DNA from 4 places in the Enterobacter sp. E14S genome. Region 3 is predicted to be linked to each of the others. Evidence: predicted binding sites of a transcription regulator. Region 3 holds the regulator's gene; each other region holds the start of a gene.
What was found. The regulator CRP, encoded in region 3, controls carbon source genes, mostly activating them, when cyclic AMP is high. The targets are predictions, from matches to a motif close to ATGTGANNNNNNTCACAT.

Region 1: ACZ6J2_RS16355 (2-hydroxycarboxylate transporter family protein) is a predicted target of CRP. The motif match lies at 4,006-4,023, and genes of this name have one in related genera.
Region 2: ACZ6J2_RS18635 (PTS mannitol transporter subunit IICBA) is a predicted target of CRP. The motif match lies at 1,777-1,794, and genes of this name have one in related genera.
Region 4: hpt (hypoxanthine phosphoribosyltransferase) is a predicted target of CRP. The motif match lies at 3,631-3,648, and genes of this name have one in related genera.

The regions. Positions count from the first base shown of each region.
Region 1 covers NZ_JBVODQ010000008.1:101,698-109,516, forward strand. The annotation lists gene ACZ6J2_RS16340 (ornithine decarboxylase) at 1-1,440, shown strand, start outside; gene ACZ6J2_RS16345 (response regulator) at 1,495-2,187, opposite strand; gene ACZ6J2_RS16350 (ATP-binding protein) at 2,177-3,802, opposite strand; gene ACZ6J2_RS16355 (2-hydroxycarboxylate transporter family protein) at 4,148-5,509, shown strand; gene ACZ6J2_RS16360 (fumarylacetoacetate hydrolase family protein) at 5,527-6,390, shown strand; gene citC ([citrate (pro-3S)-lyase] ligase) at 6,401-7,423, shown strand; gene citD (citrate lyase acyl carrier protein) at 7,440-7,733, shown strand; gene citE (citrate (pro-3S)-lyase subunit beta) at 7,730-7,819, shown strand, end outside.
Region 2 covers NZ_JBVODQ010000011.1:55,691-63,509, reverse strand. The annotation lists gene ACZ6J2_RS18635 (PTS mannitol transporter subunit IICBA) at 1-1,637, opposite strand, end outside; gene ACZ6J2_RS18630 (DUF3302 domain-containing protein) at 2,296-2,652, shown strand; gene ACZ6J2_RS18625 (HlyD family secretion protein) at 2,655-3,791, shown strand; gene ACZ6J2_RS18620 (glutathione S-transferase) at 3,882-4,490, shown strand; gene selA (L-seryl-tRNA(Sec) selenium transferase) at 4,594-5,979, shown strand; gene selB (selenocysteine-specific translation elongation factor) at 5,976-7,819, shown strand, end outside.
Region 3 covers NZ_JBVODQ010000009.1:148,361-156,179, reverse strand. The annotation lists gene ACZ6J2_RS17485 (ABC transporter ATP-binding protein) at 1-273, shown strand, start outside; gene ACZ6J2_RS17480 (hydrolase) at 386-1,408, shown strand; gene ACZ6J2_RS17475 (YheU family protein) at 1,405-1,623, shown strand; gene ACZ6J2_RS17470 (phosphoribulokinase) at 1,654-2,523, shown strand; gene ACZ6J2_RS17465 (OsmC family protein) at 2,584-2,988, opposite strand; gene crp (cAMP-activated global transcriptional regulator CRP) at 3,300-3,932, shown strand; gene ACZ6J2_RS17455 (YccS/YhfK family putative transporter) at 3,990-6,077, shown strand; gene argD (bifunctional acetylornithine/succinyldiaminopimelate transaminase) at 6,074-7,294, opposite strand; gene pabA (aminodeoxychorismate synthase component 2) at 7,382-7,819, opposite strand, start outside.
Region 4 covers NZ_JBVODQ010000004.1:67,149-74,967, reverse strand. The annotation lists partial or broken gene cueO (multicopper oxidase CueO) at 1-1,041, shown strand, start outside; gene ACZ6J2_RS11405 (glucose/quinate/shikimate family membrane-bound PQQ-dependent dehydrogenase) at 1,178-3,568, opposite strand; gene hpt (hypoxanthine phosphoribosyltransferase) at 3,777-4,313, shown strand; gene can (carbonate dehydratase) at 4,375-5,037, opposite strand; gene ACZ6J2_RS11390 (ABC transporter ATP-binding protein) at 5,145-6,071, shown strand; gene ACZ6J2_RS11385 (ABC transporter permease) at 6,068-6,838, shown strand; gene ACZ6J2_RS11380 (PTS sugar transporter subunit IIA) at 6,943-7,383, shown strand; gene ACZ6J2_RS11375 (polysaccharide deacetylase family protein) at 7,447-7,819, shown strand, end outside.

The DNA of each region.
Region 1 (7,819 bases), on a different contig from region 3:
TATCTTGAGGCCGCGCGTAACCCGTTTGGCTTTATTGGCGGAATTGACGACCACTGCTTTGACGATGCGTATCTGCGGGATCTTATCCGCGAGGCGGCGCCGGAAAAGGCCGACGAGGCGCGTCCGTTCCGCCTGGCGATCATTCAGCTTGGCACCTACGACGGGACGATCTATAACGCCCGCCAGGTGATCGACAAGATCGGTCATCTGTGCGACTACATTCTCTTTGACTCCGCATGGGTGGGCTACGAGCAGTTTATTCCGATGATGGCGGAAACGTCCCCGCTCTTGCTGGAGCTGAATGAGAACGATCCGGGGATTTTCGTGACCCAGTCGGTGCACAAACAGCAGGCCGGGTTCTCGCAAACGTCGCAGATCCATAAAAAGGATAACCACATTCGCGGTCAGGCGCGTTTCTGCCCGCACAAGCGGCTGAACAACGCGTTTATGCTGCATGCCTCCACCAGCCCGTTTTATCCGCTGTTCGCAGCGCTGGATGTGAATGCCAAGATCCACGAAGGTGAAAGCGGACGCAGGCTGTGGGCGGAGTGCGTCGAGCTGGGGATTGAAGCGCGCAAGGCGATCATTGCGAATTGCCATATGATCAAACCGTTTATCCCGCCGGTGGTGACGGGCCGGCCGTGGCAGGATCATCCGACGCACGCCATTGCCAGCGAGCTGCGCTTCTTCAGCTTTGAGCCGGGGGCCAAATGGCACGGCTTTGAGGGCTATGCCCGCGAGCAGTACTTTGTCGACCCGTGCAAGCTCCTGCTGACCACGCCGGGTATCGATGCCGAAACCGGGGAGTACACGGATTTCGGGATCCCGGCGACGATTCTGGCGCACTACCTGCGCGAAAACGGCATCGTGCCGGAGAAATGCGACCTCAATTCGATCCTGTTCCTGCTGACGCCTGCCGAAAGCAGCGAGAAGCTGGCGCAGCTGGTGGCGATGCTGGGCCAGTTCGAACAGCATATTGAAGACGACACGCCGCTGGCGGACGTGCTGCCGACGATCTTCCAGAAATACCCGGTGCGCTACCGGGATTACACCCTCCGCCAGCTGTGCCAGGAGATGCACGATCTCTACGTCAGCTTTGACGTGAAGGATCTGCAGAAGGCGATGTTCCGCAAGGAGAGCCTGCCGGAGGTGGTGATGAACCCGCAGGATGCGAACCGGGCCTATATTCGCGGTGAGGTGGAGCTGGTTCGCATACGTGATGCCGCAGGGCGCATTGCTGCCGAAGGGGCGCTGCCCTATCCGCCGGGCGTGCTGTGCGTGGTGCCGGGTGAGGTCTGGGGCGGGGCGGTACAGCGTTACTTCCTGGCGCTGGAGGAGGGCGTCAACCTGCTGCCGGGCTTCTCGCCGGAGCTGCAGGGAGTTTACAGCGAGAAGGATGCCGACGGGATTAAGCGGCTGTATGGGTATGTATTAAGATAGTGCGGGCTGTTGCCCTCACCCTAACCCTCTCCCACAGGGAGAGGGAACCTTTCATCAAACCGCACTACGCTTGTACATCCTCCTCGGATGCCCAATCTTGCCGTACAGCATCTCCACCGTCAGAAAACCCGCCTCCACGCAGTGCTCCAGATAGCGCCGGGTGGTGGTTTTGCTTAATCCGGTTTCGCTCACCACCTCATCCACGGTAAAGCAGTGCGTTGCCTTGTCGTTGAACAGCGTCTGCACCCGCGCCAGCGTATTTTCCTCAATGCCTTTACTGCCATTGTCCAGGCGGTAGTTTTTCGCCTGGAGCTGATACAGCGAATCCACGTTTTGCTGGTCGACAATCTTCCAGACCCGCTGCTGTTCCGCAAACTGCACGAACCGCTCCAGCGACTGGCTGAGCCGCTTCCAGGAGACGGGTTTGAGGATGTAGTCGAACGCGCCGTTGCGAATCGCCTGGCTGCAGGTGTCCATATCGCTGGCGGCTGTAATAAAAATCACCGAGCAGTTGGCGCGGGCCAGCATGGGGTTATTGATAAGCGAGATGCCTTTACCGTCCGGCAGGTAGTTATCCAGCAGCATCAGCTGCGGCTGTTTGCTTTCAAGCTCTGCCTGGGCCGCAGCCAGCGACGAGGCAATGCCTACCAGCCTCAGACGCGGATGTTTGCCTATCAGCTCCGCGTGCAGTTGCGCCAGTTCGTTCTCGTCTTCAACAATCAGTACGTCGATAAGTTCATGTTGCATAGTCGGTGTCTTCCAGTTGCCGGGCGGTTCCCGTGGCCGGGATAAACAAGGAGAAAATGGCGCCGCGCGGGGTATTATCGGCAACTTCTATCGCGCCGCCAGCCTGTGTGACGTAGCTTTCGATCAGGTACAGGCCAATCCCATGATCGCCGCGTGTTTTGGTGGTGACGCCGCGTTCAAAGATCCGGTCACGGATCGCCGGTGTAATGCCAACGCCCTGGTCGGCCACTTCAATAATCAGTTCCTGTTCGCTGAGTTTGATCAGCACTTCTACCGGCGCGTGGGGAAGCGGCGACCGCTGTGTCGCTTCGATGGCGTTATCCAGCAGGTTGCCAATAATTGAAATCAGCTCTTGCTCCCCAAGGGGCAGGAAGGGTCTGTCCAGCCGACAGCCCGGGTCGAAACACAGCTCGACGCCTTTCTCCCGCGCGCGGGCGGCTTTCCCCAGCAGCAGGCCGCACAGGGTCGGGGAACTGAAGCGCGAAGAGATAAAGTCCAGCAGCTCCTGGGCATGCTCCGACTGTGCCTGAATGTAGCCAATGGCTTCCTCATAGCGGCCCATGTGCAGCAGGCCGGAGAGGGTGGTCATCCTGTTTAACTGCTCGTGGCGCATGATGCGCAGGTTATCGACATAGCGTTTTACCTGGCTGAGCTGGGCGCTCAGCGAGTCGATCTCGTTGCGATCGCGGAAGGTGATCACCCAGCCCTGCAGCGACCCCTCAAGCATGATGTGCACCCGGCTGGCAATCACCGTGAGATCGTTAAAACGACAAATCTCGTCATGGGTATCTTTCGCCAGCATCGTCTGCGTGTCGAAGAACGGGACCGGATCGATCACCTGGCTTATCAGCTGTCCGCGCAGCTCGCGGGCCGGCTGGCTCAGGCCCAGCAGCTTGCGTGCCGCCTGGTTGATGACTTCAATCCGCCGCCGATCGTCAATGGCAATCACCCCTTCATAAATAGACTCCATCATCGCTTTCTGCTGGCGCACCAGCAGGCCGATCTCGCGCGGCTCAAGGGAGAAGATCTGCTTCTTAATGCTGCGGGTAAAGAACCAGGAGAAGATAAAGAGAGCGATCAGCAGCAGCACGGCGGCAATCAGGATATTGACCACCTTACTGACGGTAATGGTATCAAGGTAGCTGGTGAGATAGCCTACCGAAACGATGCCGACCACCTGTCCGGCAGCGTTAAAGATGGGGGCTTTACTGCGCAGCGAAATGCCCAGCCCGCCTTTGCGGATGGTGGTGGTGCTTTTACCCTGCAATACGGCCTCATTGTCTCCGCCAACCAGGGTTGTGCCCACTCTGTCGGCAAAGACGGAGTGAAAAAGATGCTGCCCTTTATTATCACCAATCACAATAAAGCTGGCGTCGCTGTGTGCAGACATCTTCTGCATAAAATCATGGATGGCGGAGATATTCTTTTGTTCAACTTCATGACGCAATGTCGGAATAAGCGCAATCTCTTCAGCCTGTATTTTGGCACGCGTACTCATTTCCTGATAAAGCTGCTTCCCGACGTCGGTATAATAATATCCGCCCAGCAGCGCGAAAAGTACCGAGAAAAAGGCAACCAGCGAAATAAACAGCTTAATCTGGAAAGAAACTTTCATAACTATCACGCGAGGTAGCAGCAAAGATCGCCAATATATCATCTTTTTTTGCGCTGACGCCCGCTTTGCCGAAAACTTGTGATCCCTTGCACAGCGGGCGCTGTAAAAGAGTTATCCTGAAGGCGAACGTGCTTCGGGCTTCCCGGATAAATGTTATTTGTTTGTTCAATTCGGAAAAGAAACCATAAAAACCACGGCAATAAATAAGGTATAAATCACATTAAATAAAAGAAACCATTAAAACCATAGCTGCCATTAAAACTTCGCTTTTAATATGCCATCCCTCACATAAAGTAAGCCTTTGTGACTCTAAGCTGAACGCACAAAATAACCAAGGGGCTTATTATGAGCACAACTGACGATTCTTTCTCTGTTACCCACGACCCGATTGAAATTCAGCGGCCTTCGCTCAAAGAGCGCTGGTGGCATATTATGGATACCTGGAAAGTTGGGATTATTCCTCTGCCGCTGTTCGTTCTGGCGGGCGCGCTGATTGCGATTGATTGCCTGGGCGGAAAACTGCCGAGCGATATCGTGGTCATGGTGGCAACGCTGGCCTTCTTCGGCTTTGCCTGCGGCGAGTTTGGCAAACGCCTGCCGATTGTCGGCAAGCTCGGCGCGGCGGCGATTTGCGCCACCTTTATCCCTTCCGCGCTGGTCTACTATGGCCTGCTGCCGGACGTGGTGGTCGAGTCCACCACCAAGTTCTACAAATCCACCAACATTCTCTATCTCTACATCTGCTGCATTATCGTCGGCAGCATCATGAGCATGAACCGCACGGTGCTGATTCAGGGCTTCCTGCGCATCTTCTTCCCAATGCTGTGCGGTGAAATCGTCGGCATGCTGGTAGGGATGGGCGTTGGCCTGGCGCTGGGTCTTGAGCCGTTCCAGATCTTCTTCTTTATCATTCTGCCGATTATGGCGGGCGGCGTCGGGGAAGGGGCGATCCCGCTTTCCATCGGCTATGCCACCCTGCTGCACATGGACCAGGGCGTGGCGCTCGGCCGCGTGCTGCCGATGGTAATGCTCGGCGGTCTGACGGCAATCATCATCTCCGGCTGCCTGAACCAGCTCGGTAAACGCTTCCCGCATCTGACCGGTGAAGGCCAGCTGATGCCTAACCGCGCGAATGCCGATGCCACCGTCTCTCAGCCTGCGTTTTCCGGCAAAGCGGACGTCACCACTATCGCCTCCGGCGCGCTGCTGGCGGTGCTGCTCTACATGCTGGGCATGCTCGGCCACAAGCTGATTGGCCTGCCAGCACCAGTTGGCATGCTGTTTATGGCGGTCCTGGTGAAACTCTGCAACGGCGCCTCTCCGCGCCTGCTGGAAGGCTCTCAGGTGGTGTACAAATTCTTCCAGACCTCCGTGACCTACCCAATCCTCTTCGCCGTCGGCGTGGCCATCACCCCGTGGCATGAACTGGTGGCGGCGTTCACCGTCAGCAACCTGCTGGTGATTGTCAGCACCGTTTCCGCACTGGTGGCAACCGGCTTCTTCGTCGGCAAAAAGATTGGTATGCACCCGATTGATGTCGCCATCGTCTCCTGCTGCCAGAGCGGCCAGGGCGGTACCGGCGACGTGGCGATCCTGACCGCAGGCAACCGTATGAGCCTGATGCCGTTCGCCCAGATTGCTACCCGTATCGGCGGGGCGATTAACGTCTCTGTCTCACTGCTGATTCTGGGCAACTTCCTCGTTTAAGTTTTCAGGAAAGAACAATGAAACTCGCAAGCTTTTTATACCAGGGAAAACGCAGCTACGGCATCGTCCAGGCCGATGGCGTGATTGATTTAGGCCGCCGTCTCGGCGACCGCTACAGCGACCTCAAGGCGCTGCTGCAGGGCAACGGGCTGGCGCAGGCCACCCGCTACCTGAACGATGCCGTGGACGTGCCGATGAGCGCCATCACCTTCTTACCGGTGATCGAGCAGCCGGAAAAGATCCTCTGCGTGGGCATGAACTATGCCGACAAGCGCAAGGAGTTTGACCAGCATAACCCGGCCCCGACGCTGTTTGTCCGCTTCCCCGATTCACAGACCGGCCACAACGAGCCGGTGCTGAAGCCGCGCCACTCCAGCGAATTCGACTACGAAGGCGAGTTGGCGGTGATCATCGGTAAAGGCGGGGAGAACATCAGTCGCGATGACGCCCTGCGCCACGTGGCGGGCTACAGCTGCTACATGGACGGCTCCGCCCGTGACTGGCAGCACACCTGGTTTACCGCCGGTAAAAACTGGCGCAAAACCGGCGCGTTTGGGCCGTGGATGGCGACGGCGGATGAGATCCCGGATCCGCACCAGCTTGCGATCCGCACCTGGCTGAACGGCCGCATGGTACAGGAAGACAACACCAGCAGCATGATCCACAAGGTTGCGGAGCTGATCGAGTACATCAGCACTTTCACCCGCCTCAGCCCGGGCGATGTGATCATCACCGGATCCCCGGGCGGAGTGGGTAAAAAGCGCAATCCGCCGCTGTTTATGAAAGAAGGGGATCGCATTGAGGTGGAGATCGAGCATATCGGTCATCTCAGCAACGTGATCGTGGAAGCGCCAGCCGTCGGGCTTGCGGCAGCACATTAAGAAAGACGGCATGAACAGTCAACCCATCGATTTTCGCCACACCGTCGTGGCGAAACACCCGGAACGCTTAAGCCAGATCCGCTACCTGCTGGCAGACAGCGGCCTTGGCCTGGACAACGACATCACGCTGTTTGTCGAAGCCTGGTCCGGCTCGCAGCTGGTGGGTTGCGCTGGGCTTGCTGCCAACGTTATCAAATGCGTGGCGGTCAACGAGCAGCTTCGGGGCGAGAACCTCAGCGCGCGGCTGCTGGCAGAGGTGGAAAATGCGGCGCTGGAGTGCGGCCATTTTCATCTCTTCCTCTGCACCCGTCCGTGCAACCGGGAGCGCTTTGCCCGCAGCGGCTTCTGGCCGATTGCCCAGAGCGGGAACAACGCGGTGCTGATGGAGAACACCCCGCAGGGGATCGAACGCTACTGCCGTTCCCTGCGCGCGAAGCGCAAGTGCGGGGAGAACATTGGCGCGATAGTGATGAACGCCAATCCGTTCACCCTCGGCCACCGCCATCTGGTGGAGCAGGCGGCGCAGCGGTGCGACGCCCTGCACCTGTTCGTGGTGCGTGAAGACGCCTCGTTCTTCCCGTTCAGCGCGCGCCTCGAGATGGTGCGCGCGGGCGTGGCGCATCTGCCGAACGTGGTGGTGCATGAAGGCTCGCAGTACATCATCTCCCGCGCCACCTTCCCGGCCTACTTCCTGAAGGAGACCGGCAAGGTGCAGCAGGCGTGGAGCGAGATCGACGTGCTGATCTTCCGGGACTTCATCGCCCCGGCGCTCGGCATCACGCACCGCTTCATCGGCTCGGAGCCGTTCTGCGATATCACCCGCCAGTACAACCAGACGCTGCACGACCTGCTGGCCTCGCATATCGAGGTGGTAGAAATGCCGCGCATCAAGGCCACCGGCAACGCTATTTCAGCGTCCGAAGTGCGCCGCTTACTGAAGACACAGCAGTTTTCCCGGATCCGGGAGATTGTCCCGGACTCCACCTTCGCGCATCTCGAAACGCATTACCGTGCGAGTGCGGAAGTCGCTTAACTACCAGGAATTTATCATGAAAATTGTAAGGGAGGCGCTGGCCGGAACGCAGGAGTCCAGCGACCTGATGGTGAAAATCGCTCCCGCTCACGACGAGCTGGAGATAGTCATCCACAGTGAAGTGATTAAGCAGTTTGGCGAGCAAATTCGCCAGGTGGTCAACGACACGTTGCGCGCCATGAACGTGCACCAGGGATTAATTATTATTGAAGACAAAGGGGCGCTGGACTGTGTGATCCGCGCCCGCCTGCAAAGCGCGCTGATGCGTGCCGCCGATGAACAGGCCATCAATTGGGGGGCGCTGAAATGAGCAAACTCCGCCGCAGTATGCTGTTCCTGCCGGGCGCCAACGCCGCCATGCTCTCAACAGCCTTTATCTACCGTCCCGACTCCATC
Region 2 (7,819 bases), on a different contig from region 3:
AGGTAGGTTGGCGTCAGTTTTTCGCGTTCCAGCATCGCGTCAACATATTCAGGCTGAACGTAGCCGCCTTTCACCAGCTGCTCGCCGGCAAAGCGAATCGCTTCTTCTTTGGTTGCCGCTGTGCGACCGAGGAAGATGTTTTCCGCACCCAGTTTGAACAGGTGGGCGTTGCTCTCGTCAAAGCTGTCCTGCAGGCTTGAGCGCACTTTCACTTCATTGTCTTCGTGACGCTGCGCCGCAACCAGACGTTCGGTCAGGCTGGTGTACAGACCGCTGTCGAGGAAGTTAGTCAGCGAGATGTGCTGTGCCTGCGGCACCTGACGCATGGCGCGTTCGGTCAGGTCGCGGTGCGTGATGACCAGGTCAACGTCCGGCGGCAGGCTGTTAATGGCGCTGTTGGTGACGGAGATGTTGGTCAGGCCCGCATCCTGCACTTTCTTACGCAGCACGCCTGCACCCATTGCGCTGGAACCCATACCGGCGTCACAGGCAACGATGATTTTACGCACGTGGCTCAGGTCGTTAGACACGTCGCCAGCCGCCAGCGGGGTCGCGCCTTTGGATTCGGCTTTCATGTCGTGCATACGACGGGTCGCCGCTTCAATATCGTCATCTTCTTTCACTTTGCTGGTTTTCAGCAGGATAGAAGAGACCACGAAGGAGACGGCCATGGCCGCACAGATGGCCGCGATGTTAGCGAAATACGCCCCTTTTGGGGTCATCGCCAGCACCGCCAGGATAGAACCCGGAGAAGCTGGAGACACCAGACCGCCGCCCAGCACGCTCAGGGTGAACACGCCGGTCATACCGCCAAGGATAACGGCCAGGATCAGACGTGGGTTCATCAGCACGTACGGGAAGTAAATTTCGTGGATACCGCCCAGGAAGTGAATGATTGCCGCGCCGCCAGCAGACTGCTTAGCGCTGCCGCGACCAAAGAACATGTACGCCAGCAGTACGCCCATACCCGGACCTGGGTTAGCTTCAATCAGGAAGAAGATAGACTTGCCGAGATCGTGAGACTGCTGAATACCCAGCGGCGAGAAGATACCGTGGTTGATGGCGTTGTTCAGGAACAGGATTTTCGCCGGTTCAACGAAGATAGACGCCAGCGGCAGCATGTCGTGCGCCACCATAAAGTTAACGCCTGCCGCCAGAATTTTGGACAGCACTTCAACCGCAGGGCCAATGCCGAGGAACGCCAGAATCGCGAGGATCATCCCGATGATGCCCGCAGAGAAGTTGTTCACCAGCATTTCGAAGCCGGATTTGATCTTACCATCAACCCAGACGTCGAATTTCTTAATCGCCCAGCCGCCCAGAGGACCGGCAATCATTGCACCGAGGAACATCGGCATATCCGCACCGACGATAACACCCATGGTCGTGATGGCACCTACTACGCCACCACGGTCACCGCCCACCAGACGACCACCGGTGAAACCGATGAGCAGCGGCAGGAGATAGGTAATCATTGGGCCAACAAGTTTCGCCAGCGTTTCGTTAGGCAACCACCCTGTCGGAATGAACAATGCAGTGATGATACCCCACGCGATAAACGCGCCGATATTTGGCATCACCATGTTGCTGAGGAAACGACCAAAGCTTTGAACTTTGATCTTGAAATCGGATGACATAAAACACCCCTTCTTCTGTTTACGCTTAGGCTTGCGGCCCGAGGTTTATTGTTAATGAGGCGGCAGAGGTAGCCGGGCCCTGTTCTGATGCTGTGAAATCTGGCACTGAATCGTTCAACTGTCCAGACAGCGAAAATTTGTGTGACGCACATCACGTAAAGGTAGGGGGTGTGGATGTCAATGAGGTGATCTTAGTCACAAAAAAGGTGGGCAAAAAAATACGACGGCGAGAAATGCGGCAAAAACCATCCTTTTATGTGATGGTTGTCACGATTTGGTTTTGTGGGTTTGTTTCTGGATTGTGACTGATTTCACAAAATATTTTTATGCAGATTTCTCCGGCTGCGATCGGCGGCAAACTCTGCTTAGCGATTCGGCGTCAGGATGGCATAGCGCGACACGTTAAGCTAAAAAACCACTTTTGAAGTGTGGTATGGCGAAAAGTTAAAACGTGGATTACGCTCATATTGTAAGGTTAAGTATATTATTATTCAGGATATATTTTGACACGCTTATAAACTTGCACGGAGATATTATAAAAAACGATACTCCCCGGCTCTGAAATAACCAGCATACCTTCTGTATTTCAAAATAAATTAATTAGGTTGCGTACTGTTTTATTAATTCAATGAGTTGACGTTGTTTAAGTGAGGAGAATATGTTTCTCAACTATTTTGCGCTGGGCGTATTGATTTTTGTATTTCTGGTTCTCTTTTATGGAATCATCGCCATCCATGACATTCCTTATAATATGGCCAAAAAGCGTAACCATCCGCATGCCGATGCGATTCACACGGCAGGCTGGATTAGCCTGTTTACGCTCCATGCCATCTGGCCGTTCCTGTGGATATGGGCCACGCTGTACCGTGAGGATCGCGGCTGGGGGATGCAAAACCACATCACCAAGCCTGATGAGGTTCCGGGCATGGATGCGCTGGCCAAACGCGTGGCCGAATTAGAACAAAAACTGGCCGCGGTACATCCCGCTGCTGATAAGAACACGCTGGAGCGCTAATCATGGATCTGTTAATTATTTTGACCTATGTGGCATTTGCCTGGGTGATTTTTAAAATATTCCGTATTCCGGTAAACCAGTGGACGCTTGCCACCGCGACATTAGGCGGGGTGTTTATTGTTGCCGGACTTATTCTGTTAATGAACTATAACCATCCGTACACCTTTACGGCGCAAAAGGCGGTTATTTCTATTCCAATTACGCCGCAGGTTACCGGGGTGGTCAGTGAAGTGACCGATAAAAATAACCAGCTAATTAAAAAAGGCGAAGTGTTATTTAAACTGGATCCGGGCCGCTACCAGGCGCGCGTCGACAGACTCCAGGCCGACCTGGTGACCGCAACGCACAATATCGACAATCTGAAAGCGCAGCTTTCGGAAGCGGTCGCCAATACCACCCGCGTGTCGGCTGAACGCGATCGTCTGTTTAAAGATTATCAGCGCTACCTGAAAGGCAGCCAGGCAAAGGTGAATCCGTTTTCTGAAAGCGATATCGACAACGCGCGCCAAAATTATCTCGCACAGGATGCGATGGTGAAAGGCTCCGTTGCCGAACAGACGCAGATTCAAAGCCAGCTGGACAGCATGGTGAACGGCGAGCAGTCGCAGATTGCCTCCTTACGCGCGCAGCTTGCTGAAGCCAAATACAACCTGGATCAGACCGTGGTCCGTGCGCCAAGCGATGGCTACATCACCCAGGTGCTGATCCGTCCGGGGACGTACGCCGCCGCGCTGCCGCTGCGTCCGGTGATGGTCTTTATTCCTGAACAGAAGCGTCAGATCGTGGCCCAGTTCCGTCAGAACTCGCTGCTGCGCCTGAAGCCGGGCGATGAAGCGGAGGTGGTGTTTAACGCGCTGCCGGGCCAGGTGTTTACCGGTAAACTCACCAGTATTCTGCCGGTGGTGCCGGGAGGCTCCTATCAGGCGCAGGGCGCGCTGCAGTCGCTGACGGTGGTGCCGGGAACGGACGGCGTGTTGGGTACTATCGAGCTGGATCCGAATGCGGAAGTCGATGCGCTGCCAGACGGTATCTATGCCCAGGTGGCGGTCTATTCGGACCATTTCGCCCACGTCTCGGTGATGCGTAAAGTATTGCTGCGCATGACCAGCTGGATGCACTACCTCTATCTCGATCACTAATCCTTCCAGGGCAGGAATGCGACACGCGTACCTGCCCTTTTTTCATCGCTTGATCCATACTGACTTTTTTCCGGCATCAAGGATCAGGCAATGAAACTCATCGGTAGCTACACCAGTCCCTTCGTGCGAAAAATCTCGATTCTCCTGCTGGAGAAAGGGATTGAATTTGAATTCATCAATGAACAGCCCTACAACGCTGAAAACGGCGTCGCGCAGTACAACCCGCTGGGGAAAGTCCCGGCGCTGGTGACGGACGAGGGCGAATACTGGTTCGATTCCCCGATTATTGCGGAGTATATCGAGCTGCTGGGCGTTGCCCCGGCAATGCTGCCGGCTGACCCAAAAGCGGCGCTGGCGCTGAAGCAAATTGAAGCCCTGGCCGATGGCATTATGGATGCGGCGTTAACCTCCGTGCGTGAGCAGGCCAGGCCCGCCGCCCAGCAGTCGGAAACGGAACTGTTACGCCAGCGGGAAAAAATCAGCCGCAGCCTGGACAGGTGCGAACAGCTTATCCGGGAGGGAAAGATTCAAACCGACAGCCTGAACCTGGCAACTATCGCTATCGCCTGCGCCATCGGCTATCTCAACTTCCGCCGGGTTTCCCCTGGCTGGTGCGTCGACCGTCCGCTGCTGGTGAAACTGGCAGACACGCTTTTTAGCCGCGAGAGCTTTGCCCGGACAGAACCGCCAAAGGCTTGACGCGGGTTATAACACTTCGGCGTCGGAGGCGGTACAATCCCTCCACATGTTAACTCCCTCTCCCGTCGGGAGGGGGGAAGATATTTACTCGCCAGGCGCTTTCATGACTACTCATCATTCGCTGTACAGCCAGATCCCCGCTACCGACCGTCTCCTTCGCGAGCCCCGCATTCATGCTGCCGTTGAGCGTTTTGGCCATACCGCGACGGTGGAGATGTTACGCCTGCTTCAGGACGAAGCCCGATGCGCTATTCAGGCAGAAAACGCCTTGCCCGACTGGTGCGCGGCGTGGGAGCAGGAAGTTGAGCACCGGCTGGATGAGAAAGCGCAAAGCGCATTACGCCCGGTGATTAACCTGACCGGTACCGTGCTCCATACCAACCTGGGCCGCGCGCAGCAGGCGGAAGAGGCGGTTGCGGCGGTTGTGCAGGCCATGCGTGCGCCCGTGACGCTGGAGTACGATCTGGACGGTGCCGGACGCGGGCATCGTGACCGGGCGCTGGCGGACCTGCTGTGCCAGCTGACCGGCGCGGAAGATGCCTGCATTGTGAATAACAACGCCGCAGCGGTACTGCTGATGCTGGCGGCGACCGCCAGCGGCAAAGAGGTGGTGGTTTCCCGCGGCGAGCTGGTGGAGATTGGCGGGGCGTTTCGTATTCCGGACGTGATGCGCCAGGCGGGCTGCGCGCTACATGAAGTGGGCACCACTAACCGTACCCATGCGAAAGATTATCGCGCGGCGGTGAATGAAAATACCGCCCTGCTGATGAAGGTCCACACCAGCAATTATCATATTGAAGGCTTCACCAAAACGGTTGAAGAGGCAGAGCTGGCGGCGATTGGCCGCGAACTGAATATTCCGGTGATTGCCGATCTCGGCAGCGGCTCGCTGGTGGATCTGAGCCTTTACGGGCTGCCGAAAGAGCCGATGCCGCAAGAGATGATTGCCGCAGGCGTTAGCCTGGTCAGCTTTTCCGGCGACAAGCTGCTGGGCGGGCCGCAGGCCGGGATTATCGTCGGCAAGCGCGAGCTGATTGCGAAGCTGCAGCAGCATCCGCTCAAGCGCGCCCTGCGAGCCGATAAAATGACGCTTGCCGCGCTGGAGGCAACGCTGCGGCTCTATCTCCATCCGGAGAAACTGGCCGACCGCCTGCCCACGCTGCGTCTGTTAACCCGCGATGCCGCTTCGATTCGCGCCCAGGCCGAATTACTCCTGCCGCGCATTGCCCCGCACTACCCCGATTTTGACGTTCGCATTGAACCCTGCCAGTCGCAGATTGGCAGCGGTTCGCTGCCGGTGGACAGACTGCCGAGTGAAGCGCTCACGTTCACCCCGCGTGACGGGCGCGGCAGCCACCTTGAAGCTCTGTCGGCGCGCTGGCGTGGCCTTCCCGCGCCGGTTATCGGGCGGATTTACGATGGCCGAATGTGGCTGGATCTGCGCTGCCTTGAAGATGAAGAGCGATTTCTGGAGATGTTGTTGAAATGATTATTGCCACCGCCGGTCATGTCGACCACGGAAAAACCACGTTGCTGCAGGCGATTACCGGCATAAATGCCGACCGCCTGCCGGAAGAGAAAAAGCGCGGCATGACCATCGATCTGGGCTATGCCTACTGGCCCCAGCCTGACGGCCGCGTACTGGGTTTTATTGATGTTCCGGGGCATGAAAAGTTTCTGTCCAACATGCTGGCGGGCGTGGGGGGTATCGATCATGCCCTGCTGGTGGTGGCCTGCGATGATGGCGTCATGGCGCAAACTCGTGAGCATCTGGCGATCCTGCAGCTGACCGGTAACCCGCAGCTGACCGTGGCGCTGACCAAAGCCGACCGCGTGGATGACGCACGCGTCAGCGAGGTGCGCGAAGCGGTACAGGCGACCTTGCAGGAGTATGGTTTTGCCGATGCACCGCTTTTTGTCACCGTGGCGACAGAAGGGCGCGGTATCGATGAACTTCGCCACCACTTACAGCAGCTTTCGTCGCGTGACCACGCCAGCCATCACCGCTTCCGTCTGGCGATTGACCGGGCGTTTACCGTGAAAGGCGCGGGGCTGGTGGTGACCGGTACGGCGCTGAGCGGTGAAGTGAACGTAGGTGATACGCTCTGGCTGACGGGCGTTAACAAGGCGATGCGCGTGCGTGGCTTACATGCGCAAAACCAGCCCGCGGAGCGTGCTCATGCCGGGCAGCGGATCGCGCTGAACATTGCCGGGGATGCGGAAAAAGAGCAGCTTAACCGCGGGGACTGGCTGCTGGCCGATGCTACACCTGAACCGTCTGAACGCGTCATTGTCTCCCTGCAGACAAACGTGCCCCTGACCCAATGGCAGCCGCTGCATATTCACCATGCGGCCAGCCATATCACCGGGCGCGTGTCGCTGCTGGAAAACGACCTTGCCGAACTGGTATTCGATTCTCCGCTCTGGCTTGCAGACAACGATCGTCTGGTTCTGCGTGATATTTCCGCGCGGGAAACGCTGGCCGGGGCACGGGTGGTCGCGCTGAATCCACCGCGACGCGGCAAGCGTAAACCTGAATATCTGCAGTGGCTGGCTGCTCTGGCGCAGGCCAGCGATGATAACGCCGCGCTGCGGGTGCATCTTGAGCGCGGTGCGGTGAGCCTGCGTGATTTTGCATGGGCACGCCAGCTGAGCGAGAAAGGGTTACGCCTGCTGGCCCAGCAGCCGGGCTTTATTCAGGCTGGAAACAGTCTGCTAAACGCCCCGGTTGCGGCACGCTGGCAGCGTAAGATACTGAACACGCTGGCGACGTACCATGAACAGCATCAGGATGAGCCTGGCCCGGGCCGTGAGCGTCTGCGGCGCATGGCGTTGCCGATGGAAGACGATGCGCTGGTGCTGCTGCTGATTGAAAACATGCGCGAAAGCGGGGCGATCAAAAGCCACCACGGCTGGCTGCATCTGCCGGATCACAAGGCCGGTTTCACCGCAGAACAAGAGGCTATATGGCAAAAAGTGGCCTCGCTGTTTGGCGATGAGCCATGGTGGGTTCGCGATCTGGCCCGCGAAACGAATACCGACGAGCAGGTAATGCGTCAGGTATTGCGCCATGCGGCGCAGCAGGGGCTGATAGTCGCGATCGTGAAGGATCGTTATTACCGTAACGATCGCATTGTGGCGTTTGCGAACCTGATCCGCGAGCTGGATCAGGAGCGAGGCTCTACCTGCGCAGCCGATTTCCGCGACCGGCTGAACGTGGGCCGCAAGCTGGCGATTCAGATCCTGGAGTATTTCAACCGCATCGGCTTTACCCGCCGTCGCGGTAACGATCATTTATTACGCGATTCGTTATTATTTCCTGAAACTCC
Region 3 (7,819 bases):
GACCAGAAGCGTCGTGAAGCGGAGCTTCGCACCCAGACGCAGCCGCTGCGTAAAGAGATTACCCGTCTCGAAAAAGAGATGGAAAAACTCAACGCCACGCTGGCTGTCGTTGAAGAGAAGCTTGGCGATAGCGGTCTGTATGACCAGAGCCGCAAAGCGGAGCTGACCGACTGCCTGCAAACCCAGGCGAAGACCAAATCCAGTCTCGAAGAGTGCGAGATGGCCTGGCTCGACGCGCAGGAACAGCTGGAAGCGATGCTGCAGGCTGACTGACCTGTTTACCCCGTTTGAAGAACAGAATCCGTACCGGGTTCGGAAATCCAGCTTAAACGGGGTACAATTCGGAAAGTATCGTAAATTTCCGACAAGAATCAGCATCGCGCTTATGACCCAAATCATTCCATCAGACTTCGACATTGCGGCCGAAGACAGCACTGAGTTCGTGCCTATGCGCGGCGTGGCCAATCCCCATTTGCAGACCATGCTGCCGCGACTGATCCGCCGCAAGGTTCAGTTCACCCCGCACTGGCAACGGCTTGACCTGCCAGACGGTGATTTTCTGGATCTCGCCTGGAGCGAAGCGCCTGAACAGGCTCGCCATAAACCGCGTCTGGTGGTCTTTCACGGTCTGGAAGGCAGCCTGCACAGCCCGTATGCGCATGGGCTAATTGAAGCGGCAAAAGCGCGCGGCTGGCTCGGCGTGGTGATGCATTTTCGCGGCTGCAGCGGTGAACCGAATCGTCAGAAACGCATTTATCACTCGGGTGAAACCGAAGACGGGACGTGGTTTTTACACTGGCTGCGGGAAAATTATGGCACCGTGCCAACGGCCGCCGTGGGCTACTCGCTTGGCGGCAATATGCTGGCCTGTCTGCTGGCCAAAGAGGGCGAAAGCGTCCCGCTGGATGCCGCCGTCATTGTCTCCGCGCCGTTTATGCTCGAGCAGTGCAGCTACCACATGGATAAAGGCTTTTCCCGCGTCTACCAGCGCTACCTGCTCAACCTGCTGAAGGCCAACGCGGCGCGTAAACTGAAGGCCTACCCGGATACCCTGCCGGTAAGCCTACGCCAGCTGAAAAAGGTGCGTCGTATCCGCGAGTTCGACGACCTGATCACCGCGAAAATCCACGGCTTCGCCGATGCGATTGACTATTATCGTCAGTGCAGCGCCATGCCGCTGCTCAGCAAGATCACGCAGCCGACGCTGATTATTCATGCCAAAGATGACCCGTTTATGGATCATCACTCGATCCCCGCTCAGGAATTCCTGCCCGACAACGTTCACTATCAGTTGACCGAGCATGGCGGCCACGTCGGGTTTATCGGCGGCACGCTGCGCCGCCCGAAAATGTGGCTTGAGGCGCGTATTCCTGACTGGCTGACCCCTTATCTGGACGGTGCAAAATGATTATTCCCTGGCAGGATCTGGATCCCGAAACGCTCGACAATCTGATTGAAAGCTTTGTATTACGCGAAGGCACCGATTATGGTGAACAGGAACGCTCGCTTGAGCAAAAGGTCAACGATGTTAAGCGCCAGCTGAAAAGCGGCGACGTGGTGCTGGTGTGGTCAGAACTGCATGAGACGGTCAATATCATGCCCCGCAACGCGTTTCACGGCTGATCTTCCACCCTTTTCAGTCAGGGAGTTGCTATGTCTGCCAGACATCCGGTTATTGCCGTTACGGGGTCGAGTGGTGCGGGAACCACCACCACCAGCCTCGCATTTCGCAAGATTTTCGCCCAGCTGAATCTCCGTGCGGCGGAGGTCGAAGGCGACAGCTTTCACCGCTACACGCGTCCGGAGATGGACATGGCCATTCGTAAGGCGCGCGATTCGGGTAAACACATCAGCTACTTCGGCCCGGAGGCCAATGACTTTGGCCTGCTGGAACAAACCTTTATAGAGTACGGTAAGAGCGGCAAAGGGCAGTCCCGCAAGTATCTGCATACCTATGATGAAGCCGTACCCTGGAATCAGGTGCCGGGAACCTTTACCCCGTGGCAGCCGCTGCCGGAACCCACCGACGTCCTCTTTTACGAAGGATTGCACGGCGGCGTGGTCACGCCTCAACACGACGTGGCGCGCCACGTGGATCTGCTGGTCGGCGTGGTCCCTATCGTTAACCTGGAGTGGATCCAGAAGCTGACGCGCGACATGAGCGAGCGCGGCCATTCGCGAGAGGCGGTGATGGACTCCGTGGTGCGCTCCATGGAGGATTACATTAACTTCCTGACGCCGCAGTTCTCCCGCACCCATATCAACTTCCAGCGCGTGCCGACGGTGGACACATCCAACCCGTTCGCGGCCAAAAGCATCCCGTCGCTGGATGAGAGCTTTGTGGTGATCCATTTCCGCAATCTCGAAGGCATTGATTACCCATGGCTGCTGGCAATGCTGCAGGGCTCGTTTATTTCGCACATGAATACGTTAGTCGTGCCGGGCGGAAAAATGGGGCTGGCGATGGAGCTCATCATGACGCCGCTGGTGGAGCGACTGATGGAAGGGAAACAGATCGCGTGAGCATGTTCCCTCTCCCAATGGGAGAGGGTTAGGGCATCAACACGCACGATGCCCCATCAATCACGCCTCGAGCACTTCATACGAATGCGTGATTTTTACCGCTTTCTCCAGCATTAACGCCACAGAGCAGTACTTCTCCGCAGACAGGTCCACCGCACGCGAGACCGCCGCGTCTTTCAGCTCTTTACCGGTGACCACAAAGTGCAGGTTAATATGGGTGAACAGGCGTGGCGCCTCTTCGCGACGTTCTGACGTGAGTTTAACCTCACAACCCGTCACGTCATGACGACCTTTTTGCAGAATCGACACCACATCAATTGCGCTGCATCCGCCTGCCGCCATCAGCACCATTTCCATTGGGCTGGGTGCTTTATCGCCGGAGTTACCGTCCATCAAAATCTGGTGTCCTGACGCGGACTCGCCCAGGAACGTTAAACCTTCAACCCATTTCACGCGCGCTTGCATATTCATTAACTCCAACGTTGCATTTTTGGTGACAGATTACGCGTGCGTTACATTTCTCGCAATGGAAGGCGACCTGCATCATGCTGAAGCGAGACACCAGGAGACACGCGGCGAAAGCTATGCTAAAACACTCAGGATGCTACAGTAATACATTGACGTTACACGTGTATGCAGAGGACATCAAACTTTACTGGCTGCGAAACGTTACGGTAGCCGACTTCCCAGGGTATGGGTAAGAATTCGATTGCAACCCCAGAGTCCGGATGCATCTGATGACTCTGGTGACAGCTTATAACAGAGGATAACAGCGCATGGTGCTTGGCAAACCGCAAACAGACCCGACTCTCGAATGGTTCTTGTCTCATTGCCACATTCATAAGTACCCATCGAAGAGCACGCTGATTCACCAGGGTGAAAAAGCGGAAACGTTGTATTACATCGTTAAAGGCTCGGTGGCAGTGCTGATCAAAGATGAAGAAGGGAAAGAGATGATCCTTTCTTATCTGAACCAGGGCGATTTCATCGGTGAACTGGGCCTGTTTGAAGAGGGCCAGGAACGTAGCGCCTGGGTTCGTGCAAAGACAGCATGTGAAGTGGCTGAAATTTCTTACAAGAAGTTCCGTCAGCTGATTCAGGTTAACCCTGACATCCTGATGCGTCTTTCTTCCCAGATGGCGCGCCGTCTGCAGGTCACGTCAGAGAAAGTGGGTAACCTCGCCTTCCTGGACGTTACCGGCCGTATCGCACAAACCCTGCTGAACCTGGCGAAACAGCCAGACGCCATGACCCACCCGGACGGTATGCAAATTAAAATTACCCGTCAGGAAATTGGTCAGATCGTCGGTTGCTCCCGTGAAACCGTGGGTCGTATCCTGAAAATGCTGGAAGATCAAAACCTGATCTCCGCCCACGGTAAAACCATCGTGGTCTACGGAACGCGTTAATTCCGCTTAAACGGCGTGCCATCGCAAGGTGTCACGCCGTTTTTGTCTCTACTCCCCATGTGGCGCAGGCTGATCTATCACCCGGAAGTTAACTACGCACTGCGACAAACGCTGGTGTTGTGTCTTCCTGTGGCCATAGGCCTGATCCTCGGACATCTTCAGCAAGGCCTGCTGTTTTCCCTCGTGCCCGCCTGCTGCAACATTGCCGGTCTGGACACGCCGCATAAGCGCTTTTTCAAACGCCTGATTATCGGTGGCTGCCTGTTTGCCGGGTGTAGCCTCGCCGTACAACTCCTGCTCGCCCGGGATATCCCGCTGCCGCTGATCCTGACCGTGCTGGCGATGACGCTCGGCGTCACGGCGGAAATCAGTTCGCTGCACGCCCGCCTGCTTCCCGCTTCGCTGATTGCGGCCATTTTCACGCTGAGCCTCGCCGGGAACATGCCGGTGTGGGAGCCGCTGCTGATCTACGCCCTGGGGACATTATGGTACGGGCTGTTTAACTGGTTTTGGTTCTGGCTGTGGCGGGAGCAGCCGCTGCGTGAATCCCTGAGCCTGCTCTATGTGCAGCTTGCGGATTACTGCGAAGCCAAATACACCCTGCTCACCCAGCATACCGACCCGGAAAAATCCTTACCGCCGCTGCTGACGCGCCAGCAAAAGGTGGTGGATCTGATAAGCCAGTGCTATCAGCAGCTGCATATGCTCGCCGCCAACAAGAACCACGAGTACAAGCGGCTGCTGCGCACCTTCCAGGTCGGGCTGGATCTGCAGGAGCATATCTCCGTAAGCCTTCACCACCCGCAGGAGGTGCAAAAGCTGGTCGAGCGCAGCCACGCCGAAGCGGTGATCCGCTGGAACGCGCAGACCGTCTCGGCACGTCTGCGCGTGCTGGCCGATGATATTCTCTATCACCGTTACCCGACGCGCTTTAACATGGAAAAACAGCTGGGCGCGCTGGAGAAAATCGCCCGCCAGCATCCCGATAACCCGGTCGGCCAGTTTGCCGCCTGGCATTTCAGCCGCATCGCCCGCGTGCTGCGCACGCAGCGCCCGCTTTATCCCCGCGACTTGATGGCGGATAAGCAAAAACGGCTTCCGCTATTGCCCGCGCTCAAAAGCTATCTTTCTCTTAAATCGTCCGCTCTGCGCAACGCCGCAAGGATCAGCGTGATGCTCAGTACCGCCAGCCTGATGGGCATGGCGCTGCACCTGCCGAAACCGTACTGGATCTTAATGACCGTGCTGTTTGTCACCCAGAACGGCTACGGCGCCACGCGGGTGCGTATTCTGCATCGGGCTGGCGGAACGCTGGCCGGGCTGATCATTGCGGGCGTGACGCTGCACTTCCACGTGCCGGAAGGCTATACCCTGGCAGGGATGCTGGCGATTACGCTGGTGAGCTACCTGATTATCCGCAAAAACTACGGCTGGGCGATGGTGGGCTTTACGGTGACGGCGGTATATACGCTGCAGCTGCTCACGCTCAATGGCGAACAGTTTATTGTCGCCAGGCTGATTGATACTCTGATCGGCTGCCTGATTGCCTTTGGCGGCATGGTCTGGCTGTGGCCGCAGTGGCAGAGCGGGCTGCTGAGGCAGAACGCCCACGACGCGCTGGAAGCGGATCAGGAGGCCATCAGGCTAATCCTCAGCGACAATCCTCAACCGACGCCGCTGGCCTATCAGCGGATGAAGGTCAACCAGGCGCACAACGCCCTGTTTAACTCGCTCAACCAGGCGATGCAGGAGCCGGGCTTTAACTCGCACTATCTGGCAGACATGAAGCTCTGGGTGACGCACAGCCAGTTTATCGTCGAGCATATTAACGCCATGACCACGCTGGCGCGCGAGCACACGATGCTAACGCCGGATCTGGCGCAGCGCTATTTGCAGTCATGTGAAATTGCGTTGCAGAGGTGCCAGCAGCGTCTGGAGTATGATGCGCCGGGCGAATCGGGCGACTCAAATATTCTGGAAGCGCCGGAGACGTTAACCCACGGGCCAATGAGCACCCTGGAGCAGCATTTACAGCGCGTTCTGGGGCATCTGAACACCATGCACACCATTTCGTCGGTGGCATGGCGTCAGCGTCCGCATCACGGCATTTGGTTAACGCGCCGGCTAAAGCGAACCGAGTATTAGCCTTTTACAATCTTCTCGACCGCAGCAGCAAAGCGGGTTAACCCGTCTTCGATGTCTTTGTCTTCTACCACCAGCGACGGCGCAAAGCGCATCACGTCCGGCCCGGCATTAAGCACCATCACCCCTTCGTGGGCGGCGGCGTGCAGGAAATCACGCGCCCGGCCTTTGTACTGCGGCTTCAGCTCGGCGCCAATCAACAGCCCCATCCCGCGGATTTCGCTGAACACATCGTACTGCTCATCAATCTTTTGCAGGTGTTTTACGAAAAGCTCGCGCTTCGCGCTCACGGCGTTCAACACCTCCGGCGTGTTGATAATGTCGAATGCGGCACCCGCCACGGCGCTCGCCAGCGGGTTACCGCCGTAGGTGGAACCGTGAGAACCGACGTGGAACGCGGAGGCGATCTCCTGCGTCGTCAGTACCGCACTCACCGGGAAACCGCCGCCGAGCGCTTTGGCGCTGGTCAGGATGTCCGGCGTCACGCCGTAGTGCATATAAGCGAACAGATCGCCGGTACGCCCCATCCCGCACTGAACTTCATCAAAGACCAGCAGCGCCTGATGCTCGTCGCACAGCGCGCGCAGCCCTTTCAGGAATTCCGGGGTTGCCGCCGTCACGCCGCCTTCCCCCTGGATCGGCTCGACAACAACGGCGCAGGTATGGTCATCCATGACCGCTTTCACCGCGTGCAGATCGTTAAACGGCACGTGGACGATGTCGGCCGGTTTCGGGCCAAACCCGTCGGAATACTTCGGCTGGCCGCCAACGGAGACGGTAAAGAAGGAGCGTCCGTGGAAGGCATTGTGGAAGGCGATGATTTTGGTTTTGTACGGGCTGTGGCGCGTTGTCGCGTAGTAGCGCGCCAGCTTAAACGCAGTTTCGTTGGCTTCAGTGCCAGAGTTCATAAACAGCACGCGCTCGGCAAAGGTCGCATCGATGATCTTGCGGCCCAGGCGCAGCGCCGGTTCGTTGGTGAACACGTTGCTGGTATGCCACAGGGTTTCGCCCTGGGTTTTCAGCGCCTCAACCAGCGCGGGATGGCAATGACCCAGCGCCGTGACCGCAATACCGCCCGCGAAATCCACATACTCTTTACCCTGCTGATCCCAGACGCGGCTGCCTTTCCCCTTCACCGGGATAAACTCAGCCGGTGCATAAATCGGCAGGATCACTTCATCAAATGTCGCGCGGGTAATTGCTGGTTGTTCAGTTGCCATGTCATGACCATCCATTTTTATGTCACAGTGATTGTGAAAATATAATCACAAAATATGCATAAAAAATCACAGCAAGGCAACAGATATTCAGCGATTGAGGAAATTTGCCAGCAGCGCGTGCCCCTGCTCGCTGAGGATGCTTTCCGGGTGGAACTGCACGCCTTCGAGGTCCCATTCGCGGTGACGAATCCCCATAATCTCCTGCGTATCGCTCCAGGCGGTCACCTCAAAGCAGTCGGGCAGCGTAGACGGATCAATGACCAGGGAATGGTAGCGCGTCACGGTTAACGGATTATTGAGCCCCGTGAATACCCCGGTGCCGGCGTGGGTGACCGGAGAAGTTTTACCGTGCATCACTTTGGCGGCGCGCACGATGGTGGCACCAAACGCCTGGGCAATCGCCTGATGGCCCAGACAGACGCCCAGGATCTGCAGCTTGCCGGCATAGTGCTGGATAACATCCAGAGAAATACCCGATTCTGACGGCGTACACGGCCCCGGAGAAATCACGATTTTCTGCGGAGC
Region 4 (7,819 bases), on a different contig from region 3:
GGCATCGACGACGTACCGGTGATTGTGCAGGACAAGAAATTCAACGCTGACGGGCAAATAGACTACCAGCTGGACGTGATGAGCGCGGCGGTAGGCTGGTTTGGCGACACGTTGCTGACCAACGGCGCCATTTACCCTCAGCACGCCGCGCCGAAAGGCTGGCTGCGCCTGCGCCTGCTCAACGGCTGTAACGCGCGCTCGCTCAATTTCGCCGCCAGCGATAAACGTCCGCTGTACGTGGTAGCCAGCGACGGCGGGCTGCTGCCGGAGCCGGTGAAGGTGAGCGAGCTGCCGATGCTCATGGGCGAACGCTTTGAGGTGCTGGTGGATATCAGCGACGGCAAGCCGTTTGACCTCGTAACCCTGCCGGTGAGCCAGATGGGGATGGCGGTCGCACCGTTTGATAAGCCGCATCCGGTGCTGCGTATTCAGCCGCTGCTGGTGGCCGCTTCCGGCACGCTGCCTGATACGTTAACCACCCTGCCAGCCCTCCCGTCGCTGGATGGGCTTACGCAGCGCAAGCTGCAGCTCTCCATGAACCCGATGCTCGATATGATGGGCATGCAGGCGCTGATGGCGAAATATGGCGATAAGGCGATGGCGGGGATGCAGCACGGCCAGATGATGGGCCACATGAATATGGACCACGGCAAAATGGGCGGCATGGGGAATATGAATCACGGCGACCACGGCTTTGATTTCCACAACGCCAACATGATCAACGGCAAAGCGTTCGACATGAACACGCCGATGTTTGCTGCGACAAAGGGTCAGCTTGAGCGCTGGGTGATTTCAGGCGAAGGGGACATGATGCTGCACCCGTTCCATATCCACGGCACCCAGTTCCGCATTCTCACAGAGAACGGTAAAGCGCCGGATGCGCATCGCGCGGGCTGGAAAGATACGGTGAGAGTGGAGGGCGGCGTCAGCGAGGTGCTGGTGAAGTTTGACCATGAGGCGCCGAAAGAGTTTGCCTATATGGCGCACTGCCACCTGCTGGAGCATGAAGATACGGGGATGATGCTGGGGTTCACTATTTGAAACAGTGCGGCCTGATGCCCTCACCCTAGCCCTCTCCCACGGGGAGAGGGAACAAACACAAAAACGGCAACCGAGGTTGCCGTTTTTCATCTTTCCGTAGGCCGGGTAAGGCGTAGCCGCCACCCGGCTTTTTCAGTTACTTGTTTTCGTCAGGCAACGCATACGCGACGATATAGTCGCCCATCTTGGTGCCAAACGAACCGTGACCACCCGCTGAGATGACAACGTACTGCTTGCCATTCACTTCATAGGTCATCGGCGTGGCCTGTCCACCCGCCGGCAGACGGCCCTGCCACAGTTTTTCACCGTTGGTCATGTTGTACGCGCGCAGGTAGTTATCTGCGGTTGCCGCGATGAACAGCACGTTACCGGCGGTAGAAATTGGGCCACCCAGCATTGGCATACCCATATTGAACGGCACCGGAACAGGCATCGGGAACGGCATGCTGTCCTGTGGCGTACCAATACGTTTTTTCCATACGATCTGGTTAGTTTTCAGATCCAGACCGGAGATATAACCCCAGGCAGGCTGTTTACACGGCAGACCAAACGGCGACAGGAACGGGTTCAGCGTTACGCCAAACGGCACGCCGTACTGCGGCTGAATGCCGGCTTCGGTACCGCTGCCTTTCGCGTCTTTCGGCTGCTCCATTGGGTTGCCCGGACCGCGTGGGATCAAGCGGGAAACGAACGGTAGCGCCATCGGGTTGGCAATCGCCACCTGACGGTTAGGGTCAACGGAGATCCCGCCCCACTCGAACATCCCCAGGTTACCCGGGAAGACCAGCGTGCCCTGCTCAGATGGCGGCGTGAAGATGCCTTCATAGCGCAGCTGGTGGAACATCACGCGGCACACCAGCTGGTCAAACATGGTGGCACCCCACATGTCCGCACCGCTGAGGTCTTTCTTCGGACGGAAGCTCAGGTCAGAGAACGGCTGGGTTTTGCTGACGTAATCGCCTTTCGCCGCGCCCTGCGGAACCGGTTTTTCCGGTGCAGGCACAACCAGCTTGCCGTTGCTGCGATCCAGCACGAAGATGTTGCCCGTCTTGGCCGGAGCGTAAATCACCGGAACGGTTTTGCCATCAACGGTAATGTCCGCCAGCGTCGGCTGGGACGGCATATCCATATCCCACAGATCGTGGTGAACGGTCTGGTAGCTCCACGCCAGCTTGCCGGTGGTCGCGTTCAGCGCCACGATAGCACTCGCGTAACGCTCCTGCTCCGGCGTGCGGTTACCGCCCCAGATATCTGGCGTGGTCACACCCATTGGCAGATAGACCAGGTCCAGCTTCGCGTCATACGCCGCCGGTGCCCAGGAGTTTGGCGAGTTAAAGGTAAAGGTGTGCTCGTCCGACGGGATCGCGTTTGGATCTTTCGCGCCCGGGTCGAAGGCCCACAGCAGTTTACCGGTGTTCACGTCGAAACCACGGATAACGCCGGAGGTTTCACGCGTGGAGAAGTTATCCGTTACCGAACCGGCAATCACGATGGTTTTATCGGTGATGATTGGCGGCGAGGTGGGTTCATACAGACCCGGCGTGGTGTCCGGCATGTTGGTCTGCAGGTTCAGGATACCTTTGTTGGCAAAGGTTTCGCACAGCTTGCCCGTTTCGGCATTGATGGCGAACAGACGGCCATCGTTCACCGGCAGCATAATGCGGCGAGGACAGTCAGCAATAACTTCCGGGCTCGCATTATCGGCGCGCGCTTCGTGGTAAGAGACGCCACGGCAGGTGACGTGCTGGAAGGACGGGTTGGAATTCAGCTGCGGATCAAAGTGCCATTTCTCTTTACCGGTGGCCGCGTCGAGCGCGAACAGACGCTGGTGCGCCGTACACAGGTAGAGCATATTGCCGACTTTAATCGGCGTGACTTCGTTGGTCAGTTCACCCGGATCGTTCGGCATCTTCAGGTCGCCGGTACGGAATACCCAGGCTTCCTTCAGGTTTTTAACGTTGTCCGCGTTGATCTGCTTCAGCGGGGAGTAACGTTGACCTTCCTGGTTACGACCATACGCTGGCCAGTCGCCGTCAGCGACCTGCGAGATAGCCGCAGCAGGCGTGGATTCTGCGTTCAGCGTACCGTTGATCTCCTGTGGGTCATTAAAGCCGGCCCAGGTCAGAATGCCGCCGGTAATCAGCAGGGCAACAACCAGGCCCGCCACCGCACCGCTGGACGGCACAATCAGGCGACGCCAGACGAACGGCAGGATCAGCCAGATACCGAAGAAGACCAGGATGTCGCTGCGCGGCGTCAGTGCCCAGAAGTCGAACCCGACTTCCCAGACGCCCCAGATCATGGTGGCAAGAAGGAGGGCGGCATACAGCCACAGTGCAGATTGTTTTCTACGCAACAGCAGGACGGTTACGCCAACCATAACCAGACCCGCAATCGGGTAGTACCAGGAGCCGCCTAAAGCGACCAGCCAGACGCCACCGATTAACAGATACAGCGCGCAGAAGGCTGCGAATGCGGCTGTTAATGTCACCAGTAGACGCGGCTGTTTAGAGTTTGTTTCAGCCATAGAAAGTGTACTCGTCAGTTTTTGTTAATAATTTGCTAGCAACTAATTATAGGTATTAACAAGTGTGATCGGAATCACAATATTTGCTTTTTATAACTCATACGCCAGGCTTATCCATTTGCTGATATAATGGCTGGCTTGCGTATCAGTGCTGGATATTAACTCATCCGTATTGAGAGATTTTCACTAAAATCATTTGGTTAGTAATATGAAACATACTGTTGAAGTGATGATCCCGGAAGCCGAGATCAAAGCGCGTATCGCCGAACTGGGTCGTCAAATCACCGAACATTACAAGGACAGCGGCAGCGAAATGGTGCTGGTCGGTCTGTTGCGCGGCTCTTTCATGTTCATGGCAGACCTGTGCCGTGAAGTGCATGTGCCCCATGAGGTCGATTTTATGACCGCCTCCAGCTACGGCAGCGGCATGTCCACTACCCGTGATGTGAAAATCCTGAAAGATCTGGATGAAGATATTCGTGGCAAAGATGTGTTGATCGTTGAGGACATCATCGACTCCGGCAACACGCTGTCAAAAGTGCGCGAGATCCTGAGCCTGCGTGAACCAAAATCTCTGGCGATTTGTACGCTGCTGGATAAACCTGACCGTCGTGAAGTGCAGGTGCCGGTAGAGTTCGTGGGCTTCTCGATTCCTGACGAATTCGTCGTCGGTTACGGCATTGACTACGCGCAGCGCTATCGTCATCTGCCGTATGTGGGGAAAGTGGTACTGCTGGACGAGTAATCGAGGGCTGATGTCCTCACCCCGGCCCTCTCCCACAGGGAGAGGGAGAACATCCCCGGCTTTATTTATGATTTACATGCTTAAGCTGAAGGTTGGCAATCCCCGAACGGTAACGCTGCTCCAGCGTTTCGCGGTTGGTGGCGGTCACTTCCAGATTGCGCAGCAGGCCATCGTGAATCCCGTACGCCCAGCCGTGGATAGAGACCTTCTGCCCGCGTTTCCACGCTGATTGCATGATCGTTGAGTGACCCAGGTTATACACCTGCTCCATCACGTTGAGTTCGCAAAGGGTATCCATGCGACGCTCCTGCGGCATTTCGCCCAGCAGTGAGCTATGTTTGAACCAGATATCGCGGATGTGCAGTAGCCAGTTATCAATGAGCCCCAGTTCCGTGTTTTCAACCGCCGCCTGCACGCCGCCGCAGCCATAATGGCCGCAAATGATGATGTGCTCGACTTGCAGAACGTCCACGGCATACTGAACAACAGAAAGACAGTTGAGATCGGTGTGAATCACGAGATTGGCGACATTGCGGTGAACAAACAGTTCGCCGGGTTCAAGGCCGGTCAGGCGCTCCGCCGGTACGCGGCTGTCGGAACATCCAATCCAGAGAAAGCGTGGGTTCTGAGCCTGCGCGAGTTTTCCAAAAAATCCGGGGTCTTCCTCCACCAGCATTTTTGACCATAGTGCATTGTTGCTGATGAGTGTATCTATGTTGTTCATGGAGGTTAGCGACCTGTAACCGAGTTATTGCGTTGCGCTACTATAGGGTAACCCGACTTTTAATGAAACCACACAACGTGTGTAAGAACTGAAGGTAAGTTAATTTCATGGCAATTGCACTGGAGCTTGAGCAGCTTAAAAAAACCTATCCGGGTGGCGTTCAGGCGCTACGCGGAATAGATCTGAAAGTAGAGGCCGGCGATTTTTACGCGCTTCTGGGGCCGAACGGGGCCGGGAAATCGACCACCATTGGGATTATCAGCTCGCTGGTCAATAAAACGTCCGGCCGGGTGAGCGTGTTTGGGTACGACCTGCAAAAAGACGTGGTGAACGCCAAGCGCCAGCTGGGGCTGGTTCCGCAGGAGTTCAACTTCAACCCGTTCGAGACGGTGCAGCAAATTGTCGTTAACCAGGCGGGCTATTACGGCGTTGAGCGTAAAGAGGCTCTCGAGCGTAGCGAAAAATACCTTAAGCAGCTCGATCTGTGGGAAAAGCGTAACGAACGCGCGCGCATGTTGTCCGGCGGGATGAAGCGCCGCCTGATGATCGCCCGTGCGCTGATGCACGAGCCAAAGCTGCTGATCCTCGATGAACCGACAGCGGGTGTTGATATCGAACTTCGTCGCTCCATGTGGGGCTTCCTGAAAGATCTCAACGACAAAGGCACCACCATTATTCTGACCACCCACTACCTTGAAGAGGCTGAAATGCTGTGCCGCAATATCGGCATCATTCAGAACGGCGAGCTGGTGGAGAACACCTCGATGAAGAATCTGCTCTCCAAGCTGAAATCCGAAACCTTCATTCTCGATCTGGCGGCGAAAAGCGCGCTGCCAAAACTTGAAGGTTACAACTATCGTCTGGTAGATACCTCGACGCTGGAAGTGGAAGTGCTGCGCGAGCAGGGGATTAACAGCGTGTTCTCACAGCTGAGCGCGCAGGGGATTCAGGTTTTAAGTATGCGTAACAAAGCGAACCGACTGGAAGAGCTGTTTGTCTCTCTGGTACATGACAAACAAGGAGACAAGGCATGACGCATCTTTACTGGGTCGCGCTGAAAAGTATCTGGGCGAAAGAGATCAACCGCTTTATGCGTATCTGGGTGCAAACCCTGGTACCGCCGGTCATCACGATGACGCTCTATTTCATCATCTTCGGTAACCTTATTGGTTCCCGGATTGGTGAGATGCACGGCTTTACCTATATGCAGTTTATCGTGCCGGGCCTGATCATGATGGCGGTGATCACCAATGCCTACGCCAACGTGGCGTCGTCGTTTTTCAGCGCCAAGTTCCAGCGCAATATTGAAGAGCTGCTGGTCGCGCCGGTGCCGACGCACGTTATTATCGCGGGCTACGTGGGCGGCGGCGTGGCGCGCGGGCTGTGCGTGGGGATCCTGGTCACGGCGATTTCGCTGTTCTTCGTGCCGTTCCAGGTCCACTCGTGGCTGTTTGTCGCGCTGACGCTGCTCCTGACGGCGATCCTCTTCTCGCTGGCCGGTCTGCTGAACGCCGTGTTCGCCAAAACGTTTGACGATATCAGCCTGATCCCGACCTTCGTGCTGACGCCGCTGACCTATCTCGGCGGGGTGTTCTACTCCCTGACGCTGCTGCCACCGTTCTGGCAGGCGCTGTCGCACCTGAACCCGATTGTCTACATGATCAGCGGGTTCCGCTTTGGCTTCCTCGGTATCACCGATGTGCCGCTGTTTACCACGGTGGCGGTGCTGGTGGTGTTTATCATCGCCTTCTACCTGCTCTGCTGGTCGCTGATCCAGCGCGGACGCGGGCTGCGCAGCTAATCTTTTGCCCGGTGACGTTCTGTTTGCCGGGCACTTTCTTTGACAGTTATCACCGTAAGCTAACCTTCACTCCGCTAAACTACTTGCCTGCTAAGGAGGGAGTTATGCTGGGATGGGTTATCACCTGCCACGATGAACAGGCGCAGGAAATGCTGGATAAGCTTGAAGCCAGATTTGGCCCGCTGGTGCAATGCCGGGCGGTAAACTACTGGCGCGGGTTGAGCACCAACATGCTGAGCCGCATGATGTGCGATGCCCTGCATGAAACGGACACCGGTGATGGCGTGATTTTTCTTACCGATAAATCGGGCGCGGCGCCTTACCGGGCCGCGGCGTTACTGAGCCACAAGCATGATAACTGTGAAGTGATCTCCGGTATCAGCCTGCCTTTACTCGAAACCGTGTATCCGCTTCGTGCCTCGTTAAGCAGCGCCGAGTTTCGTCACGCCATCGTGGCAGAGGGGCTGCCGGAAGTGAGCAGCCTGTGGCACCAGCAGCAGAAGAACCCGCCTTTCGTTCTGCTTCACGATCTGTATAAGCATTAAACATTGGTATTGATGTCGCTTTTGCTACAATGGCGACTGATTTCCTGTGTCGATTAATATCCTATGTTCATGCGCGTTATCTTTCTCCTTTTGCTGCTGGTTTCCGGCGGGGCGTCTGCCAGCCTGATAAGTCAGCAAGGGCTTCCTGCTCAATATATGCAAACCACTGAGGATGCGGCCATCTGGGCCCAGGTGGGGAATGAGGTGGTTAACGTAGGCAATATCCGCGCCGGGCAGATCCTCGCGGTTTTTCCCGCTGCGGCGGATTATTATGAATTTCGCTTCGGATTCGGCACGGGGTTTATCGATAAAGATCACCTTGAGAAAGTGCAGGGCAAACAGCGCGTTGAGGACAGCCTGGGCGATCTGAACAAGCCGCTCAGTAACCAGAACCTCATCACCTGGAAAGATACGCCCGTCTATAACGCGCCCAGCA